2 regions of the Halomonas huangheensis genome follow, and region 1 is predicted to be linked to the other one. Evidence: predicted binding sites of a transcription regulator. Region 1 holds the regulator's gene; the other holds the start of a gene.
The links. Region 1 encodes sigma-54, which starts transcription at its own class of promoters, with help from an activator protein. Its sites were predicted from a motif close to TGGCACNNNNNTTGCTNT; they were not measured.
Positions count from the first base shown of each region.

Region 2: a site for sigma-54 is predicted at 1,308-1,325, ahead of AR456_RS14040 (ANTAR domain-containing response regulator). Genes of this name have one in related genera too.

Region 1 is NZ_CP013106.1:1,623,322-1,626,736, forward strand. It holds gene ptsN (PTS IIA-like nitrogen regulatory protein PtsN) at 1-155, opposite strand, end outside; gene hpf (ribosome hibernation-promoting factor, HPF/YfiA family) at 162-470, opposite strand; gene AR456_RS07295 (RNA polymerase factor sigma-54) at 630-2,042, opposite strand; gene lptB (LPS export ABC transporter ATP-binding protein) at 2,344-3,069, opposite strand; gene lptA (lipopolysaccharide transport periplasmic protein LptA) at 3,066-3,415, opposite strand, start outside.
Region 2 is NZ_CP013106.1:3,208,998-3,212,412, forward strand. It holds gene AR456_RS14035 (nitrate reductase) at 1-865, opposite strand, end outside; gene AR456_RS14040 (ANTAR domain-containing response regulator) at 1,377-1,970, shown strand; gene AR456_RS14045 (CmpA/NrtA family ABC transporter substrate-binding protein) at 1,967-3,070, shown strand; gene AR456_RS14050 (NAD(P)/FAD-dependent oxidoreductase) at 3,408-3,415, shown strand, end outside.

The sequences.
Region 1 (3,415 bases):
TCTCGGCCAATCAGGCGGCTGAATACTTCCTGGCTATCCAGGCTAGGCGTGTTTTGGGCGATGAAGGTGCTGAAGAACTCCAGCACCCTCTTCTTGCTACCTCCCGGCACATCGAACAGCGTGCGCTCGGGAGGGAGAATGGCATCCAATGTCATGAGGAATCAGCGAAGTCCAGCGCCCTGGGCACGGGCTTGAGATTTTTCCTTGTGCTTGACCAATTGGCGGTCAAGCTTGTCGGCTAGTGCATCTATGGCAGCGTACATGTCGCCATCCTGGGCGTCGGCATGCAGGTCAGCACCGGCAGCATGGAGTGTACAGGCAGCAAGTTGGCGCTCCTTTTCTACAGATAACGTCACCTGAACATTGGTGATGTTGTCATAGTGACGCTCCACTCGAGCGAGCTTTTCTTGTACATAGTCACGCAGCGGGTCGGTCAGTTCGACGTGATGGCCGGTGATATTGACTTGCATGACAGGCTCCTTGCTCTAGCAATGGTAGATCGATTGTAACCCTTTTTGCCGCCTTGCAAACCCCCTGAGCACAAGTCCTTATCAAGCCTTGACAGATGAGGTTCTGGTGGTCATGGGGAATAGGTAGAGAACTGCTCGATCTGGGGCAGTGGGCGATGATCAGCGCAGACGTTTACGCTCACTGGATGATGGTATGTGCATGGCCTCACGGTACTTGGCAATGGTCCGTCGCGCGACATGAACACCATCTTCGGCCAGCAGCTCCACCAGTTTGCTGTCAGAGAGCGGCTTGCGTGGAGGTTCGTCCTGAACCAGCTTCTTGATTCTGGCTCGGATGGCAGTGCTTGAATGGGCATCGCCGTCGTTGCCGACCTGGCTGGAGAAGAAGTACTTGAGTTCGTACACGCCGCGCGGAGTATGTACGAACTTCTGGGTGGTTACGCGAGAGATGGTTGATTCATGCATCTCAACCTTCTCCGCTATGTCAGCGAGAATCAGAGGCTTCATGGCGGCTTCGCCCTGCTCAAGGAAGTCCAGTTGGCGCAGCATGATCTCACGGCCCACCTTGAGCAGTGTGTCATTACGGCTGGAGAGGCTCTTGAGCAACCAGCGTGCTTCCTGAAGATGATCCTTGAGGAACTGGTTGTCCTGGCTGCGGTCCGCACGACGAATCAGAGCTGCATAGTCGGGCTGAATGCGCAGGCGCGGCATGGCTTCTGGATTGAGCTCAACCTGCCAGCCTTCACTGCCATGGCGCACGATCAGGTCGGGTACCACATAGTCGACGTTGCTGTCGCCGAAGCTGCTGCCTGGTCGAGGATCAAGGCTGCGGATCAGTTCAATGACACTGTCCAGCCCGTCATCGTCGAGTCCCAGACGTCGCTTGAGCAGGCGCCGCTCGCCACTGGCCAATGCTTCGAGAAACTGACGTACCAGACGTCCGGCCTGGGGCAGTAGTGGAGTCTCTCGGGGCAGAGTGTCGAGTTGCAGCAACAGGCACTCACGCAAGTCGCGAGCGAAGACACCTGTTGGCTCAAACAGCTGGAGCCGCTTGAGAACGGCTTCAACTTCTTTCAGCGAAAGCTTGTCGAATCCTTGTTGCTGAAGGCCCTGGTGGATTTCTTCGAGCGGTTGGTTGAGATAGCCGTCGATGTTTACTGCATCGATCAGTGATTCGGCGATGCGCATGTCGTCAGCATCGATGTCGAGCATTGCCAATTGCCAGCTCAAGTGACCCTGCAATGACTGTGAGGATGCCTGACGTTCGAAGTCGGGGCCTTCGCCACTGCCGGCAGAGGAACTGCCGGAGTCCTGGTAGGTATCCGACCAGTCGCTATCGATCGAAAGTTCGCTCGGTATCTCGTCGGCCCAGTCATCTTCCGGTGTTTCGCTGGCGGTCTGCTCGCCGAAGTCGTCTTCCAGCTCCAGCATGGGGTTGGCCTCAAGGGCCTGTTGAATCTCCTGGCGAAGATCCAGCGTAGACAGCTGCAGCAGGGCGATTGCCTGCTGCAGTTGCGGGGTCATGGTGAGCTGCGTACCCAACCGCAGTTGCAGTGACGCCTTCAGGGCCATGCGAGAGGTCCGTTGCTGATGACAGAAGGCTTTACCCTACTCATCAGAAGTATGCCATGCAAGTCCCTTGCCAACATGGCGATAAAGCGTTGACTTTTTTGAGCAAGGCTGGTGGGGATGCCTGGTCCAAGCTAAAAGCCAGGAGCGGAGGGTAGCTATAAGCTGTAAGCCATAAGCGGTAAGTAACCTCGCAAGTGGTGAGCTTTCGACTACGCTCGATCTTGAATCCCGAAGGGCTTCTGTCTGTGCTCTATGCGGCGGTGTTGAATAGCTCGTTACTCGACGCTCACAGGCTCGGTGCTTATAGCCTGAAATTCTCGCCCAGATACACTTCGCGGACCCGTTTGTTGGCGAGAATGTCGTCGGCATTGCCTTCAGCAATGATCTGGCCATCACCGACAATATAGGCGTGATCACAGATATCGAGGGTTTCACGGACGTTGTGGTCGGTGATCAACACCCCGATATTGCGTTCCTTGAGCTGGCGGATGATTGACTTGATATCGCCGACCGAGATCGGATCGACCCCAGCAAAGGGCTCATCGAGCAGGATGAAGGCCGGTTCGGTGGCGAGGGCGCGGGCAATTTCGACGCGGCGTCGCTCACCACCAGACAGACTCATGCCGGGGTTGTCGCGAATGTGTGTGATGTGGAAGTCCTCGAGCAGGCCCTCAAGGTTCTTTTCACGGCCTTTACGGTCCAGATCCTTGCGTGTCTCAAGAATCGCCATGATGTTGTCGGCTACCGACAGCTTGCGGAAGATCGAGGCTTCCTGGGGTAGGTAGCCGATGCCCGCCAGGGCGCGCTCATGCATCGCCGAGCGGCTGAGGTCATGATCGTCGATGGCAATCTCGCCAGCATCGGCGCGCACAAGTCCGACAATCATGTAGAAGGATGTCGTCTTGCCGGCCCCATTGGGGCCGAGAAGACCAACAATCGATCCCTGGGAAATCGATAGGCTGATGTCGTGGACGACGCGACGACGCTTGTAGCTCTTGGCCAGATTGCGGGCGTGAAGAGTCTTCATTGGTTGCTCTGATTCTCCGGCTCGAGGGTCATGCGAATGCGCTGGGTGCCATCGACACCGTCAGCACTCGAACGTGCCTGAACCACACGGCGATCCAGAAAGTACTCGAGGTAGGCACCATCAAAGGTGTCGTTGGCCTTGTGCAGTTCAGCCTGATCAATCAGTTCGATACGGCGCTCGGCGACATGATAGACCACCTTGCGTCCCCAGCCCTTGACCACGGGTTCTTCCGGAGAAGGCTTCTGTTCCAGGTAGGCACGCTCACCGGTAGCTGTAGCCATCGATAATTCGCCCTGGTCATTGCGTTGGATCTCGACACGGTTGCCGGTCAATATCATGCTGCCTT
Region 2 (3,415 bases), 1.6 Mb from region 1:
ACCAGTAATAGAAGGTTTCAAGACGCTCGGTATCGACATCGCAGTCGGCCGCCACCGCCTCGATACTCGACTCTCCCTCCCGAGCCGCGGCCAGCGCTTCCTCGAAGCCGTTGGTGTGTCGCTGCAGATAGAGGGAATCCAGTCGCCCCTTGTCTGCCATCCAGGCCAACAATCCATTGAACAGACGAGCATCCGAGCCAGGACGAATGCCGAGATACAGATCGGCCAGCTCACAGCTATCGGTGACACGAGGGTCAATCACCACCACCCGCATTAGAGGATTGCGCGCCTTGGCAACACGCAGCCGCTGGAACAACACCGGATGGTTCCAGGCCAGATTGGAACCGACCAGCACCACCAATTCGGCCTCTTCCAGGTCCTCATAATTGCAAGGCACGGCATCGGCCCCGAATGAGCGCTTGTAGGCCGCCACCGCCGAGGCCATACACAGTCGGGAATTGGTATCCAGATGCGGCGTGCCAAGAAAGCCCTTGAACAGCTTGTTGGCAACGTAATAGTCCTCGGTCAGTAACTGCCCCGAGAGATAGCCGGCAATGGCGGCATTGCCCTTCTCATCGCGTATCGCCTGAATCCTCGACGCGGTTTCCGACAGTGCGACCTGCCAGTCCACGGCTCGACCATCCACCAGAGGTTGCAGCAACCGGCCCCGATCACCGAGAGTCTCGGCCAATGCCGAGCCCTTGACGCACAATCGGCCAAAGTTGGCGGGATGCTGATCGTCGCCCTCGACATCCACCATGCGCCCTTCCACCAGTTGCGCCTTGACGCCGCAGCCAACGCCACAATACGGGCAAGTGGTCCGTGCCAGGAGGTCACTGTCGGGTTGCTGCCGGTGCTGTGTCATCGCTATCTCCCTCCATCGCTACCAGCGGAAACCAAACGCAAAACGCCCATTTCCATCCAGGCACCGATGGGTGTCCTGACGAAAATGGGCGTCGTTGCCGGGGCAGGAAGCCGACGCTGGCTCCACATGCCCTCAATGTTGAACGTTCACGAGCTCGATGCTTCACAAGCTTGATGCTTCACAAGCTTGATACTTCACAAGCTCTGTCACTGTTTAACCTGTAAGCAAGGCGTGTGCCAGAAACGTGATAACACCGTGTCATGGTGTGCTGCAGCTTGATTCGTCTCGACTCCTTGCGCTGCACTGCACCACCAGCTGTCGTCGCAACCCTCTATCGCACCACAACAGGGCGCTTTACTCCTCAAGCAGAACTCGCCCCCCCCACTCAACAACCCTGCTACCTCGCGAAGATCACGCCATCGTACTCGGGGCATGAGCCACCTGGAACGTATCTTGCAGTGCAGCAGTCATGTGTCCGAACAATATGCCCGAACAGAGGCGATTCAATCCCATGCCACAGCCCCTGAAAGTACTGCTGGTCGATGATGAGATCGTGCGTGCCGCCATGGTCGAGGAGGCACTGGCCGGTGAAGGCCATGAGGTGGTCTGCCGCCTGGCCAGTCCATCGAGTCTCAACGACATGGTGGCCCGTCATCAGCCCGATGTGGTGATCATTGATATGGAATCTCCCGATCGCGACACGCTCGACAGCATGTCGCTTCTGCATCGCGAGAATCCTCGCCCGGTAGTGTTCTTCGCCGACCAGCACGATCCCGACGCTCTACAAGCCGCTCTCGATGTGGGGGTCAGCGCCTATGTGGTCGATGGTCTGGTACCCAGCCGGGTCAAGTCCGTCATGGACGTGGCTATCGCCCGCTTCAAGTCCTTCCAGTCCATGCGGCTCGAACTCGACCGCGCACGCAACCAGTTGGCCGAACGCAAACGCATCGAGCGTGCCAAGGGACTACTGATGAAGCACCAGAGCTGCGATGAGGAACAGGCCTATCGCATGCTGCGCAAGCTGGCCATGGATCGCGGTCAGCGCATCGGCGAAGTCGCCACCAACGTCATCGATATCCTGGAACAGCTGGAGAAGGGAAAATGAGCGACGCCAGCCAGACGAACTCCATTGCAACATCTGCCACATCGACACCTTCCACACCGACATCTGCCACATCGACAGCTGCCAAACCGGAACTGTCTGCGTTGACGCTGGGCTTTATCCCGTTGCTGGATGCCGCACTATTGGTGATCGCTCGTGAGGGAGGCTTCTTCGAGAGTGAAGGCATCGAGGTCACTCTGTCCCGCGAGAATGCCTGGTCGACACTGCGCGACAAGGTCGCGGCGGGCATGCTTGATGGCGCTCATATGCTGGCTCCCATGCCGCTGGCAATGAGCCTGGGATTGTCCCGTGCACCCTGCGAGACCCTGGCGCCGATTGTGCTCAGTCGGCACGGCAACACCGTCGTACTCTCTGAGCGCTACGCCGAGGGCATGCTGTCACCGAGCCAGACTTCCCCCGCCGATAATGCCCGCAAACTGCGCCAGTTGCTCGATCAACGTCGACTGAGCGGTGCCATCAGTCCTCCGCGTCTGGCCATGGTCTACCCGTGGAGTTGCCAGCATCTGTTACTGCGCCGCTGGCTGAGTCTCGGTGACATCGATCCACAGGACAGTGTCGAGCTGGTCGCCCTGCCACCTCCGCGCATGGTCGATGCCCTACGTGAAGGTCAGATCGATGGCTTCTGTGTCGGCGAGCCCTGGGGCAGTCTTGCCCAGCATCGTGATGTTGGTCGTATTGTGGCTCGCGGTGCAGACCTGATGCCCGGTCACCCAGAGAAGGTGTTGGGCGTTACAGCCTCCTGGGCGCGGCGCTATCCCAGTACGCTCGCGGCACTGGTCCGTGCACTGCAAGCCGCCGCCGACTGGCTGCATAGTGCTGCGGATGCCATGCCACGAACACGGGGCTGGTTGGCACTGCCTCCTTACCTGGACCGCAGCATGAGCCATCTCGACCAACAACCGCTCAACAACCCTACCGCCGACCTGCGGATCGGCGACGAATTACGCCCCAGGCTAACCGACTTCATCGTCCTCGCCCAACAGCTGCAACCGCTACTGGAAATGCGCGACCGCCAGATAGACTCCCCCACCGTGGAAGCCTGCTACAGCGCAGTGCATTTCGATGCGGCAACGCACCAGTGAAGTGCTGGATATATCGTTTCAGGTAATGACCAGCGAACATTACCATTATAAAATATTGATATTAAACATATCTGTGACACATGGCCCATAACTTGATTGCTATTGGGTAATAACGGCCACTACGGTCGAGCGATCAACGGCGATCGCCACTGCCTCGTACCGACATCCACTTATCTGGTGGCAATCGGCTAGCGAAAATTGCTGCGAGGCCCAGACAAAGACGTCTCTGCACTCCCGCGTACAAGTTCGGGAACGTGCAGGACGTCTTTTTTCGTTTGTGGAGACCGATCTTGTGAAAAACGCTCCTGTGAAGAACGCTCCAGTGAACAACAGTGCCATGACCCA